Regions from separate parts of the Limnospira indica PCC 8005 genome, predicted to be linked through region 3. Evidence: riboswitches for the same ligand, from Rfam matches in the RefSeq annotation. Region 3 holds a riboswitch; each other region holds the start of a gene.
What was found. A riboswitch is a leader RNA that binds a small molecule or an ion and turns the genes downstream of it on or off. The one in region 3 is predicted to bind cobalamin.
Positions count from the first base shown of each region.

Region 1 (4,603 bases), 2.7 Mb from region 3:
ACCTTTGAGGGGACTAAACCAGAGGCCATTGTAGACAATTTGGCTATAGGTTTCCTCAATGCCGCGTTTATAGCGGGTGACATCGGAAGTGAGAACCAGACTTTCAAGATCTCGGTGAGCCTGAATGAGTACAACCATGGCAGGGGATTCGTAAACTTCCCGAGATTTAATGCCTACCAAACGATTCTCGATCATATCAATGCGTCCGATACCGTGGTTTCCGGCGATCGCATTTAAGCGAGAGATGAGGTCAACGCCGTTGAGTGCTTCCCCATTGAGGCTAACAGGAATGCCAGATTGAAAGCCAATTTCTAAATATTCTGGCTGGTCAGGAGTATCAGCGATCGCTTTAGTCATCCCATAGACATCCTCTGGGGGTTCAACCCAGGGGTCTTCCAGAGGTCCAGCTTCGATCGCCATACCAAGCAAGTTGCGATCGAGACTGTAGGGGGAAGACTTTTTAACGGGGAAGGAAATGCCAAATTTTTCCCCATAAGCGATCGTCTCTTCCCGACTCATACCCCATTCCCTAGCCGGAGCTAAAATCTTAATATTAGGGTTGAGAGCGCCGATAGAGACATCAAAGCGGACCTGATCATTGCCTTTTCCCGTGCAACCGTGAGCGATCGCATCTGCTCCGTATTTTTCGGCAACTTCCACCAAAACCTGAGCAATCAAAGGACGTGCTAAAGCCGTAGCCAGGGGGTAGCGGTTCTCATACAAAGCATTAGCTTGAATAGCCGGAAAAGCAAACTCCTGTACAAATCGCTGTTGTACATCAATCACTAAAGACTCACTCGCGCCAGAGTCGAGGGCCTTTTGTTTCACTGGTCCTAGTTCATCACCTTGTCCCAAGTCAACCGCCACAGTAATTACTTCAGCTACCCCAAACTCATTTTTGAGATAAGGAATACAGACAGAGGTATCTACACCACCAGAGTAGGCAAGTACAGCTTTTTCAGCGCGACCCATAATCTACCAAAGCTCCTAGATCAACAAACATTTCATTATCACCCCAATCGCCACCATTGAAAAGTAAGGCTGTAACAATTAGGTTATAGTTGCAGAGCATCGCCAACTGTCCCAGAAAATATATGTTTTTTAGCGTTGTTATCCCTACCTATAACCGTTTGCCGATTTTACAGAAGTGTCTGAGAGCATTGGAAAATCAAACCTATAGCGCCGCCGTGACTGGCTATGAGGTGGTGTTAGTCGATGATGGTTCCACTGATGGGACTGTGGAATGGTTGGGAACTAACACCCTCGAATTTCCCCATCTTCGCATCTACCAGCAAGACCACCAGGGACCAGCGGCGGCGCGAAATTTGGGAGTTGAACAGGCGAGGGGAGATCTGATTGTTTTTATCGATAGTGATTTGGTGGTAACTGATAGCTTTCTTGCCGCTCACGCTACCGCCTTAATTGCCAACTCTCAAAAAAGCGATCGCATCTTTACCTATGGTCGAGTTGTGAATACCTGCAATTTTGAAAATCCCACCACAGAACCCTATAAAATCACCGATTTTTCTGCCGCTTATTTTGCCACCGGAAATGTGGCGATCGCCCGCCATTGGCTAATCGAAGCCGGATTATTTGACCCTAAATTTCAGCTTTATGGTTGGGAAGACCTGGAACTAGGAGTTAGGCTAAAAAAATTAGGCTTAAAATTAATCAAATGCCCCGCCGCCGTCGGATATCATTGGCATCCCCCCTTTAACTTAGACCAAATACCCGCCCTAATTGAAAAAGAAAAACAAAGAGGCAGAATGGGGGTAGTTTTCTATCAAAAACATCCTACCTGGTCAGTCAAAATGATGATTCAAATGACCATTTTGCATCGGATACTCTGGGGCATTTTATCCCTAAGAGGTCAACTCAATGAAAGGACCATGGCGCATTTTTTACAGTGGTTAATTAATCGTGGTCAGCCTCAATTAGCCTTAGAAATTTCTCGGATTTTTTTAAATTGGTATAACGTCCAAGCCGTCCAACAATATTGGGCCAGGCGAGAGCAAACTTAATTAAATATTTGCCAGCTTGGTTCACTGTTGACCTACACATGATACAATAGCGCCAACTATAGGTTCTAGTGGGGAACAGCCACTAGGAGTAATGGGGAAAGTTCGGTGTAAATCCGGCGCTGTCCCGCAACTGTAATCAGATTTCCGGCTAATTTGTCCACCCCATCTGTGAGTCAGGATGCCCGCCTATAGTTATTTCTCACTCACAAATCTGCGAGGTACAGATGAGCAAAAATCATCGAATGATACACCTAATCGCCATGATTGGGTTAACATTTTATTTGGTAATAGGTGCAGCCACTCCAGCTCAAGCAATGCACATTATGGAAGGTTTTTTACCTATTACCTGGTCAATTTTTTGGTGGGTGTTAATCATCCCTTTCTGGGTTATTGGTTTTCAAAAACTCACCAAAATTACCCGAAACAACCCCGAACTAAAGCTATTAATTGCCCTAGCAGGAGCCTTTACTTTTGTCCTGTCAGCTCTAAAAATCCCCTCAGTTACAGGGAGTTGTTCTCACCCCACCGGAACCGGATTAGGAGTGGTTTTATTCGGACCGTCAGTGATGACAGTTTTAGGCAGTTTAGTCCTACTTTTCCAAGCCGTATTACTCGCTCACGGCGGTTTAACTACCTTGGGAGCTAATGTATTTTCTATGGCGATTGTCGGCCCTTGGGTTGCCTATGGCATTTATCAACTATTCTGCCAATTTAACCAACAAAAGTTAGGTATTTTCTTCGCAGCAGCCTTGGGAAGTTTAGCCACTTATTTAATTACCTCCATACAGTTAGCCGTAGCTTTTCCGGCTGCTTCTGGGGGGGTTATGGCTTCCTTTATCAAATTTGCGGGGATTTTTGCAGTCACTCAAATTCCCCTATCAATTAGTGAGGGACTATTAACTATGGTAGTTTGGAATTGGTTAGAGTCCTACGCCTCAGAAGAACTGCAAACCTTGAAAATTGGGAAAGCTAATAGCTAAGTAAAATCATGACACCAACTTCTGATAAAGCTGTAAAAAATGGCAATTTGTGGATGATTTTAGCCGTCGTTATTTTATCGGTAACGCCGCTAATTTTTATCCGAGGAGACTATGAGGGAGCCGATGAACAAGCCGAAAATCTCATCGGCGAAATTCAACCGAATTATCAACCCTGGTTTGAACCTATCTTAGAAGTTCCCAGTGGCGAAATTGAGAGCCTGTTATTTGTTTCTCAAGCTGCTATTGGTGCGGGTATCGTCGGCTATGTGATTGGCTTATATAAAGGCCGTAAACAAGGCAAAAATCGCTCATCCTAAATGTACCATCAAATTGATGCGATCGCCTATACCAATCGGTTAAGGTATTTACCCTCAGAACATAAGTTAGCCTTTGCCGCCATCCTGTTTTGTCTCAGTTTGGCGGCTCCCCCCCTCCTGCAAATATTGATCACCATTTGGGTGACAATTTGGGTCGTGATTTACGCTAAAATTCCCCTAGGAATTTATCTGAAATTGCAAGCCATCCCCTTCAGTTTTTGGTTAACTAGCATTCCCGCCTTACTATTGGGGGTGGTTAATTCAGCTAATATTGAATTAATTAAAACTGATATTATCTGGGAATTTAACCTAGGTAATATCTTGATATATTTCAGTAATCAAGGAATGCAACAAGCTGGTTTTCTACTAACTCGCTCCCTAGTTTTAAGCTCCTGTATGTATTTTCTTTTACTCACTACCCCCTTCGTCGAAATCATTAGAATTTTCCGTAAGATTGGCTGTCCCAGTTTAATCACAGAACTATTAATGTTAATGTATCGGTTTATTTTTATGTTAACTGAAACCGCTAGTCAATTATTAATCGCTCAACAGGTTCGTATCGGTTATGGTGACTGGAAAACTACAATCCGCAGTTTAGGAATTGTCACCAGTCAACTACTCCAACAAACCCTAGAAAATTATCGACAAATTTGTTTAGGATTAACCGCGCGGGGGTTTAACGGAGAGTTGCGGGTTTGGTCGGTTTCTCGCCATCAATCCAACCCTCGATATACCTGGGAAGGATGTTGTGGTTGTCTACTATTATTGGTGATTATTGGATGGTTGTATGTCATCGGAATTTGAGTTACTAGAATTTGATAATGTTCAGTATACTTACCCCGGTAGTCAGCAGCCAACTCTGGAAAATATCACTTGTCAATTTGGTAGATATCAGCGTTATGCTGTCATTGGACGTAATGGCTGCGGAAAAACTACCTTATTTCGATTAGCTAATGGGTTATATCGTCCTCAGTCCGGGGTGATTAGTTGGCGAGGTCAACCGCTACAATATAAACGGCGATGGTTGAATCAATTGCGCCAAAAGGTGGGTTTAGTGTTCCCAAATCCTGAACAGCAGTTAGTAGCAACTACCGTGTCAGAAGATATTTCCTATGGCTTGTGTAATTTGGGTTTATCTACCTCAGAAATTGCTCAACGGGTGCGCCAAATTTTGGCTGAATTTGATTTAGTGGGTTTGGCGGATTTCCCGATTAATTATCTGAGTTTGGGGCAGAAAAAAAGGGTGTCAATTGCTGATATAATGGTGTTGCAGCCACAACTCTTG
Region 1 is NZ_FO818640.1:2,824,087-2,828,689, forward strand. It holds gene XZ46_RS12255 (argininosuccinate synthase) at 1-972, opposite strand, end outside; gene XZ46_RS12260 (glycosyltransferase family 2 protein) at 1,095-2,021, shown strand; cobalamin riboswitch at 2,065-2,225, shown strand; gene XZ46_RS12265 (energy-coupling factor ABC transporter permease) at 2,246-3,001, shown strand; gene XZ46_RS12270 (energy-coupling factor ABC transporter substrate-binding protein) at 3,010-3,318, shown strand; gene cbiQ (cobalt ECF transporter T component CbiQ) at 3,319-4,122, shown strand; gene XZ46_RS12280 (energy-coupling factor ABC transporter ATP-binding protein) at 4,106-4,603, shown strand, end outside.
Region 1: it holds a riboswitch for cobalamin, as region 3 does, so the genes downstream of both, XZ46_RS12265 (energy-coupling factor ABC transporter permease) here and metE (5-methyltetrahydropteroyltriglutamate--homocysteine S-methyltransferase) in region 3, are expected to answer to the same signal.

Region 2 (4,603 bases), 3.1 Mb from region 3:
TATTTTAATTGATGTTACCCACCCCTTTGCTGCCCAAATTTCTGACCATGCGGCTATAGCAGCTAATGAATGTGGAATTAAACGGTTAATGGTTGTCCGTCCGGCTTGGGAAAAAGTCCCCGGCGATAACTGGGTTGAGGTGGATAGTCACTCACAGGCTACTATGGTTTTATCAGGGTTAGCTGAACGGGTATTTTTAACTATTGGTCGTCAGGAACTTTCCGCCTATGCTGAACTAAAAGATATCTGGTTTTTAATGCGGATGATTGACCCACCTCAGCCGAATTTACCTATACCTAGGGGGGAATTATTGTTACAAAGGGGGCCTTTTTCGGTGATAGATGAACTGTCAATTTTACGGGAATATCAACTGGGTGCAATTGTTAGTAAAAATAGCGGCGGTGATGCTACCTACGCCAAAATTGTGGCGGCGCGAGAGTTGAAATTACCTGTGGTTATGGTGCAACGTCCTCCCATTCCTATGGGGGAAACAGTGGCTGATATTGAGTCGGCGATCGCTTGGTTACACCAACAATAAACCGCCTTTTTAGTTATGGTTTCAGCACTGACCATTGAGTGACAGTAGCTAAGGGTTTCCAGCCTAAAAAATTGCCAATGGCTGCAGTTCTTTCAATGCCAATTCGGGTAAGTTCCCCCCCTAATTGATTATGCCATTGTAACAGAATTAACTCACTCTCAACTGTGACTGTATTAGCCACTAGACGACCTCCCGATCGCAATTTTTTCCAACAGGTTTCTAATAGACCTGGGGTGGTAATACCACCACCAATAAAAATGGCATCAGGGGAAGGTAAATTAATTAATGATTCGGGTGCTTTTCCGGCTATTATTTGCAGGTCTGGAGTCCCTAAAGCTGTGGCATTATCAGCAATATATTCTAAGCGTCTGGGATGCTGTTCTATGGCGATACTTTGACAACGGCGATCACTTCTCATCCACTCAATACCAATGGACCCACAACCTGCACCGACATCCCATAAAAGTTGTCCCGGTAGGGGAGATAATCGACTGAGAGTAATCGCTCGGACCTCCTGTTTAGTTAACTGTCCGTCGTGGTGGTAGGCGCTGTCAGGAAGTCCCGGGAAACTAGGGGAAAAGTTAACGGGATTAGAACTAATACACTCTACGGCGATCGCATTTAAATCAGCCACTTCGTCAACATCCCAAGAGGAAGCGATACCCGAAATTTGTCTCTCTTTTTTGCCTCCCAAATGTTCCAACACCACGATTAAACTATCACCAAATCCTTGATGTGTTAGGAGTTCAGCCACGGCGGCGGGAGTGCGACGATTAGCACTTAAAATTAACAGATGCGCACCCCCATAAATTACCCGATTTAATAAAGCCAGGGGACGACCACATAAACTCAGGGTTTCTACATCGGTTACAGACCAACCCAAACGACTACAAATTAGGCTAAATGTAGAGGGAGAAGGAATTATAGTAATTTCCTCAAGGGGTAGGCGACGGGTAAGGGTAACGCCAATACCATACCACATCGGATCGCCACTAGCTAAAACACAGACGGGTTGACCACGGCGGCGGATAATTTCTGCGATCGACTCATCCAGAGGAGAAGTCCAGAGGAGTTTTTCTCGTTTATCCTCCGGGGGTAACATTGCTAAATGACGTTGACCACCGACAACTACTGAAGCCATAGATAAAAGCGATCGCGCCGTGGCGCTTAACCCTTCTAACCCATCTTCCCCAATTCCTACAATTGATAACCATTTGTGGGAAAAATCCCTGCTGACCATGATTTATAGTTAAAATACCAGTATTCATGATATAGTATTTGGGCTTGTAGTTGGGAAAGTTCGGTGAGATTCCGACACTGTGCCGCAACTGTAATACAATTTTCTGAGTCAGAATGCCAACTACAAGTTATTGATGAGTTGTCAAAATCAGCTAATTTTGCGGCTCATTCTCTGCGTCGCATGGAGAAACAAATCACCATGAATTGGTTAGTTAAAGCAAATGTTTGTCCGGGTCTATTTTATGGAACCCACGCCCAGGATGGTTTTTTAATCCGCATTCGGACTCCGGGCGGATTAATTAATAGTAAACAGGGTAAATTATTGGGTTATTTATTAACGGAGTGGGGAGGGACGCTACAAGTAACTAATCGCGCTAATTTACAAATTCGGGGAGTGCAAAAACCACCAACTAGCGCCGTTTTTGAGATGCTGCAAAAATTAAATTTAGCTGCTCAAAATCCCCACATAGACCACCTACGCAATATTATGGGTAGTCCGACGGCGGGAATTGATAGCCAGGAGTTAATTGATACTAGTCCCCTGATTAAAGCCCTGGATAATCTGATTCAAAATCACCCGTTAATTGGCGAACTTAGTCCTAAGTTTAGCATCGGAGTTGATGGGGGGGGGACTGTGGGAATTGGTATCCGTTCTCCGGTGGCTTGGGAACATCGATATAATGAGATTCAGCTTAATGCGATCTCGGTAGATGATGGGAATAATAGCATTAATTTTCAGTTGGCGATCGCCGGAGATAAAAAGCTATATAATACCCAACTTGTCATCACGCCAGAACAATGTTTATCTGTAGTCGCTACCCTTATTAATGTCTATGGGGAGTATGTCCGAAACAACCCCTTAGATACCGGGAAAAAGCCTCGGATGAAACAGCTAATTGACCATCTAGGATTAGATACATATATCCAGCAAGTCAACAGCCAACTAACCCAGCCCTTGCCGATATTGTCCGCTGAACCTACCCCCAGCCAACCCTATCATCATTTAGGAATTTATCCCCAAAAAAACGCCGAATTGTGTTATATTGGGATATCATTACACCTAGGACAAATTAATGCACAACAATGGTTAGGATTAGTCGAACTTTCAGAAACCTTTGGTAATGCCGAGTTAAGATTAACCCCTTGGCAAACAATTATAATGCCAGATATTCCCCATCAACAAATCAGCCAATTATTGCCGAAACTATCTTTATTAGGCTTCGCGGAAATTGAGTCAAATCAAGTGGCGATCGCTGCTTGTGGTGGTAAGCCTGGCTGTGCCGCATCACTTACCCACACTCAAACTCACGCTTCCCAATTAGCAGAATATCTCCACCAGCGATTAAATTTAGATACTCCTATTAATATTCATGTAACTGGTTGCCCTAAATTTTGCGCTCAACCCAGTCCCGCAGAAATCACCCTTTTAGGGCATACAATTAATCAAAATGGGAAAACTATCGAAGGCTACCAAGTGTATCTTGGGGATGGTGAACAATCCTTAAAACAAAAAATTTTTGAGGGAGTATTTACCGAAATACCCGAATTTTTAGCCAATTTTTTGACCCAAAATCGCCCACTTAATTAATCACTAATTACCTGCAAATTTGCTGATGATAGACTACCTGCGTGACGGCAACCAAATATATCAGAAATCCTTTGGAATAATTCGGGATGAAACCAACTTTCAAGGTTTATCAGATGATTTATCTCATGTAGCAGTTAGGTTAATTCATGCCTGCGGAATGACGGATATTGTCGGAGATTTACAAGCCTCAGAAAATGCCGTTAAAGTCGGACGGGAGGCACTACAACAGGGAAAAGCCATCTTTTGTGATGCCATGATGGTGGCTAGGGGAATTACTAAAAAACGCTTACCTAAAAATAACCCGATTATTTGTACCCTAAATCATCCAGATGTCCCTAATATCGCTCGCCAGATTAATAATACTCGGTCGGCGGCAGCATTGGAGTTATGGGGGGATAATTTACAAGGCGCAGTGGTAGCCATTGGTAATGCACCGACTGCCCTCTTTCACCTGCTGGAAATGTTGGATGATGGTTTAGTGAAACCTGCACTGATTTTAGGGTTTCCGGTCGGCTTTGTCGGCGCGGCAGAGTCGAAACTTGAATTGGCATCTAATAGCCGTGGTATTCCATTTATGACACTCCATGGGCGGCGCGGTGGGAGTGCGATCGCAGCGGCGGCAGTAAATGCGTTAGCAAAGGAAAATGAATTATGACTAAATTAGGGCGACTTTATGGGTTGGGAATTGGTCCGGGAGATCCGGAATTACTAACTTTAAAAGCACATCGTATTTTAACAACTGTTCCCGTCATTGCCTATCCCAGTTTGGAAAATGGCAAGGTTTTAGCTAGGGCGATCGTCGCCGATTTTATCTCCCCTGATCAGATCGAAATTCCTATCCCCCTACCCTTTAGTGTGCAGCGATCGTCACAGCCTTATTATGATATCGGGGCGGAAAAAATTGCCGAACATCTCAGCCAGGGGAAAGATGTGGCGGTTTTGTGTCTGGGAGATCCGATGCTTTATGGTACGTTTATGTACATTTTTAATCGCTTATCAGGGCGGTTTTCAATTGAGGTCATACCTGGGATTTCTTCAGTGATGGCTAGTGCGGCTATGTTGGGAGTACCGATAACTTATCGCAATGATGTCTTTACCATTCTTCCGGCTACATTAGAGGCGGATATATTACGCGATCGCCTCTCGGTAGCTGATGCAGCCGCCATTATGAAATTAGGTCGGCATTTTGCTAAAGTTTATCAAATTTTGGCAGATTTAGGACTACTACAAAGGGCTTT
Region 2 is NZ_FO818640.1:2,421,368-2,425,970, forward strand. It holds gene XZ46_RS10640 (cobalt-precorrin-6A reductase) at 1-538, shown strand, start outside; gene XZ46_RS10645 (bifunctional cobalt-precorrin-7 (C(5))-methyltransferase/cobalt-precorrin-6B (C(15))-methyltransferase) at 552-1,778, opposite strand; adenosylcobalamin-variant (AdoCbl-variant) riboswitch at 1,822-1,905, shown strand; gene cobG (precorrin-3B synthase) at 1,917-3,365, shown strand; gene XZ46_RS10655 (precorrin-8X methylmutase) at 3,391-4,020, shown strand; gene cobI (precorrin-2 C(20)-methyltransferase) at 4,017-4,603, shown strand, end outside.
Region 2: it holds a riboswitch for cobalamin, as region 3 does, so the genes downstream of both, cobG (precorrin-3B synthase) here and metE (5-methyltetrahydropteroyltriglutamate--homocysteine S-methyltransferase) in region 3, are expected to answer to the same signal.

Region 3 (4,603 bases):
AAACGCCGTTCCCCACTTGATGTTTGTAGCCCGCATCAGTAATTTCAAACAGGGTTTCGTTATTGCTGCGGCTATTTTCAATGGACAACACATCCGCATCCAACCGCTCAATATGCCCAATAATATCCCCAAATTCCGAGTAACACATATGGGTATGGATTTGGGTTTCCGGTTTGGCTATAGCCGCAGACAGACGGAAAGCATCCACCGCCCAGGATAGATACTCATCCCAACGTTCTGGCTTCAGAGGCAGCCCTTCCCGCAAGGCAGGTTCATCAATTTGTACCATCTTCGCCCCCGCGGCTTCTAAGTCGGCTACTTCATCCCGCAAGGCTAAGGCAATCTGCATGGCTTGTTTACTGCGCGGAATATCGGTGCGGGTAAATGACCAGTTAATCATGGTGACCGGACCGGTTAGCATCCCTTTGACAATTTTATCGGTCAGGGATTGGGCTACCTTGAACTCTCGAACTGTCATGGGTCCGGTGCGGGCGACATCTCCATAAATAATCGGGGGACGCACGCAACGGCTGCCGTAACTTTGCACCCAACCATGTTCAGTAAAGGCAAAGCCTGATAACTGTTGCCCGAAAAATTCCACCATGTCGGTGCGCTCAAATTCCCCATGCACTAATACATCGAGTCCGGCTTCTTCTTGGAATTGGATGCACTTGGCAATTTCGGCATCGATCGCCGCTTCATATTCGGCTTGGGTAATGTCACCCCGTTTCAGTTTCACCCGCAGTTGCCGCACTTCGGAGGTTTGGGGGAAAGACCCGATGGTGGTGGTGGGGAATGGGGGCAAAACGGGCTGGCGTTCTTGACGTTGTTCATAAGGCAAAGTCCGCTCTAAATCCTGGGAGGTCAGATTTTGCAGGCGTTCTTTTACCCCCTGATTAACTGGGCTAAATTCCTGGAAGGTTTGCCATTGCCGGAGGATGACTTCCAGATACTTGTCAGGTTCTTGGGTTCCATAGGAGCGATCGGCCCAATCAGCCAGCAGTGTGATTTCTACTAACTTCTGTTCAGCAAAGCTCAAAACGGACCGCAAGGGTTCGGGGAGTTTGGTTTCTCGCTGGGCATCGTATGGCACAAATTGCAGGGAAGCAGACGGCTGAATCCGCAGGTTAGGGGTGACACGGGAAATGGCTTCCAGGGTTGACAAAACGGAGTCCGGGCGAATTTTCCATACATTGCGGGCATCGACAATTCCCGCCCCCAACTCTTTATCGTCGGGGAAACCATACTGTTGCAGTAACTCTAGGTTACGCCCACGGGTGAAGTCTAAACTAATGCCAGCGACGGGTAATTCCATCACCCAGGGGTAATTGTCTCCCAAGTCATCAAAGTAGGTGACCAGGTGAATGGGTAAGCCGACTTGGCTGAGAGATTGATAAGTTGATTGATAGAGTTGTTTAAAGTTGGCAGCATCTCCGAAGACTAAAGCAGGTTCATGGATTTGGACTTCAGCGACACCCATTTTTTGGAGTTCCTGGAGAAGCAGGAGATAGCGATCGCCTAGTTGTTTTCCCGCTTGGTCTTGATTCATCTCCAAACGACTCAGCCGCAGCAAAGTCACCGGACCCAAAACAATGGGAACAGCGCGATCGCCTAATAAGGTTTGAGCGCGATGCACGGTTTGCAGGAAATCGCTAAAGTCGGCTGGCTGTAATGTTTCGGGAATTTCTGGGACGAGGTAGTGATAGTTGGTGTCGAACCATTTGGTCATTTCCAGGGCGGCAATGCCATCCTTACCCCGCGCCATGGCAAAATAACGGTCGAGTCCGCTAAAGGATGCAAACCGTTCGGGAATGATGCCTAAGCGGATGCTCCAGTCTAAAACGTGATCGTAGAGGCTCATGTCGCCAATACCAATGCGATCGATGCCTGCTTGTCGTTGAGTTTCCCAGTTTTTGAACTCAACTTCATTCCGAGTCTGGATGAGGGTTTCTGCGTCCGATTTACCCCGCCAAAAGGCTTCTAATGCCTTTTTTAACTCGCGACTTTTACCAATACGAGGATAGCCGATAGTCGCGGTTTCCAGACGGGTTTGAGTGTATGTTTCCAAGGTCATAAATTGTCGCGTCCTAACGCTGAAAATAGTCATAGAAATCTAGTCCATCCCCGCGACAAACCAGCGGAGTGAACAATTCAAAGCAGCAGAATATCTGCCCAATTGAGTTAAGCAATACTCAGACCAGACTGATTCAAATCACCGTTAGCATGAGTGACCATCTGCCAGTCAATGTCTACATAAGGCTAGTTTTCTCAAAATGGCAATTTCAAATCAGGGCGCTACCCATGCAACGCCAGGGGAGTCGTCCTAAAAAATGAAGGCAATATTAATTGTGAAAAAGCTAAACGAACCATCATCCGTACCTCGCAGACGAAAAATAACAGTTTGGTGCATCTCCAGAGGAGACAGTTCGGCGGGCATTCTGACTTAGAGAGTTGTGTCTCTCCTCACAGCTGCGGGACAGCGCCGGATTTACGCCGGACTTTCCCCCTTACGTCTGATGGCTGCTCCCCATCAGAACCGACAATATTTAAGCATGATAACACACAAAGCGGAGATTTGACGAAATCATGGCAAAGTTACTGTAAACTGGGGGAACAACGATAGATGTCAGCAACCCGGTTTCTAGGGCTTAGGGTTTCACCAAGCGGCCAAGCCGCCCAAAGTCCATGGGAGAGCCACGGCACGAGAGCATGATTTAATCACAAATTCGGTTAATATTTTAGGGCAATACGGTATAATAAGCGAGAAGGGTTGAGGATAAACCTATTGCCAGATATGTCAAACCCAAGGAAGCGGCCCAAATCCTTCGAGTCCATGAAAGAACACTCCGCAGATGGGACTCCAATGGCTCAATCGAGACCATCAGAACCCCCGCTGGGCAACGACGATACAACGTTGAGTGATATACTGCCAAATCAGGCAGTGACAAACGCAAAGTCGTTATCTATGCCAGAGTTAGTAGCCGCGCCCAGCAGTCCGACCTCAACCGACAGGTGGCCGCACTGTCCAACCTCTACCCCGAAGCAGAAGTCGTCTCAGAAATCCGAGGCGGGCTCAACTTCAAGGGAAAGAAAATGCTGGCCTTACTGGGACATCATTTGTCAGGAGATGTCGGCATGGTTGTCGTTGCCCACCAAGACCGATTGGCAATATGGGGATTTGACTTGTTTCGATGGCTCTATGAGCAAAACAGGTGCTCACTCATGGTTCTCAACCAGACAAGTCTCAGTCCAGAACCAGAAATGGTTGAGGACATCCTCGCCATCCTCCACTGCTTCAGTTCCCGATTATACGGACGGAGTAAATACAAAACTCAGGTCAAAGAAGATCCGGATTTACCCCAGCCCGGAGCTAAATCAAGTCTGGCGCAAATGGTTAGCCGCTTGTCGGTATTGCTACAACCAAGCAATTGCATTATCTAGGAGTGGTAAACGACTAAGCAAGTTAAAGTTACGCAATAAAGTGATGCAGAGTGACTTACCCGAATGGGTCAAAGAAACACCCTGCCACATTCGGCAAAATGCCATCTTTGATGCCTATCAGGCTTTGAGCGCCAGTCCTGATGCCAGGTTTAGAAGTTGTCGTGACAGCTCTCAAGGGATTAAGTTCAATAATACTAATTTCTCTTCAGGGAGTTGGTATCCAAGACTAACGAAAGGATTAACTTTCATGGTTTCCGAACCCATCCCTAAAACTTGCGGGTAAGGGACTCAGTTGGTGTTTACCAAAGGTCGATGGTTTGCGATTTTCCCTGAACCAGTTGCCGTTACCCCAACTGAAGCGAATGGCGTAATTGCATTAGACCCGGGTGTGCGAACTTTCATAACTGGGTTTGATGGTTCACGATTTCTGGAATTGGGCTCCGGGGATATTGGAGGCATTACTAGGCTATGTCAACATTTGGATGATTTGATGAGCCGAATCGCCAAGGAACCCTGTCGTTCAAGAAGGCGACGGATGAGGCAAGCGGCTCAACGAATGAGAACCAAAATCCGCAATCTAGTTGATGAAGCCCACAAACAAATTGCTCATTACTTGACTAATGACTACAGCATAATTTTTCTGCCCACCTTCGAGACTTCCAACATGGTTGCCAAGGTGAAGCGGAAAATCAAATCCAAGACTGCCCGCGCCATGCTGACATGGGCGCATTATCGATTCAAACTAACCCTGAGACATCAAGCCGAGATAACTGGAACCACAGTTGTAGATGTGACGGAAGAATACACCAGCAAAACCTGTACTCACTGTGGTCATGTGCATTCCCAGCTAGGTGGCTCAAAAGTGTTCCGATGTCCGGAGTGTGGGTTCACTCTACCCAGGGACTGGAACGGTGCTTTTGGAATCTTTCTAAAAGCTTTGCGGGATACCGCCTCTGTTACCTTAACGGGTAATAGTGCTATCGTCGCATTGTCCGGGAACAACCGGATAAATGTCGCGTAAATGTATCAGTAATGTTATACCGTTTCGGATCAGGAGCAAGAATTTAATCCAATATTTGCTTTACATCTTAGGACAATAAGGTACAATACCCCAAAAGATTCGCAACTCAATAATGAGTATACGGTCAAACCCCAGACCATG
Region 3 is NZ_FO818640.1:5,562,529-5,567,131, reverse strand. It holds gene metE (5-methyltetrahydropteroyltriglutamate--homocysteine S-methyltransferase) at 1-2,074, opposite strand, end outside; cobalamin riboswitch at 2,412-2,556, opposite strand; partial or broken gene XZ46_RS33445 (IS607 family transposase) at 2,785-3,357, shown strand; gene XZ46_RS38490 (hypothetical protein) at 3,485-3,724, shown strand; gene XZ46_RS33440 (RNA-guided endonuclease InsQ/TnpB family protein) at 3,734-4,462, shown strand.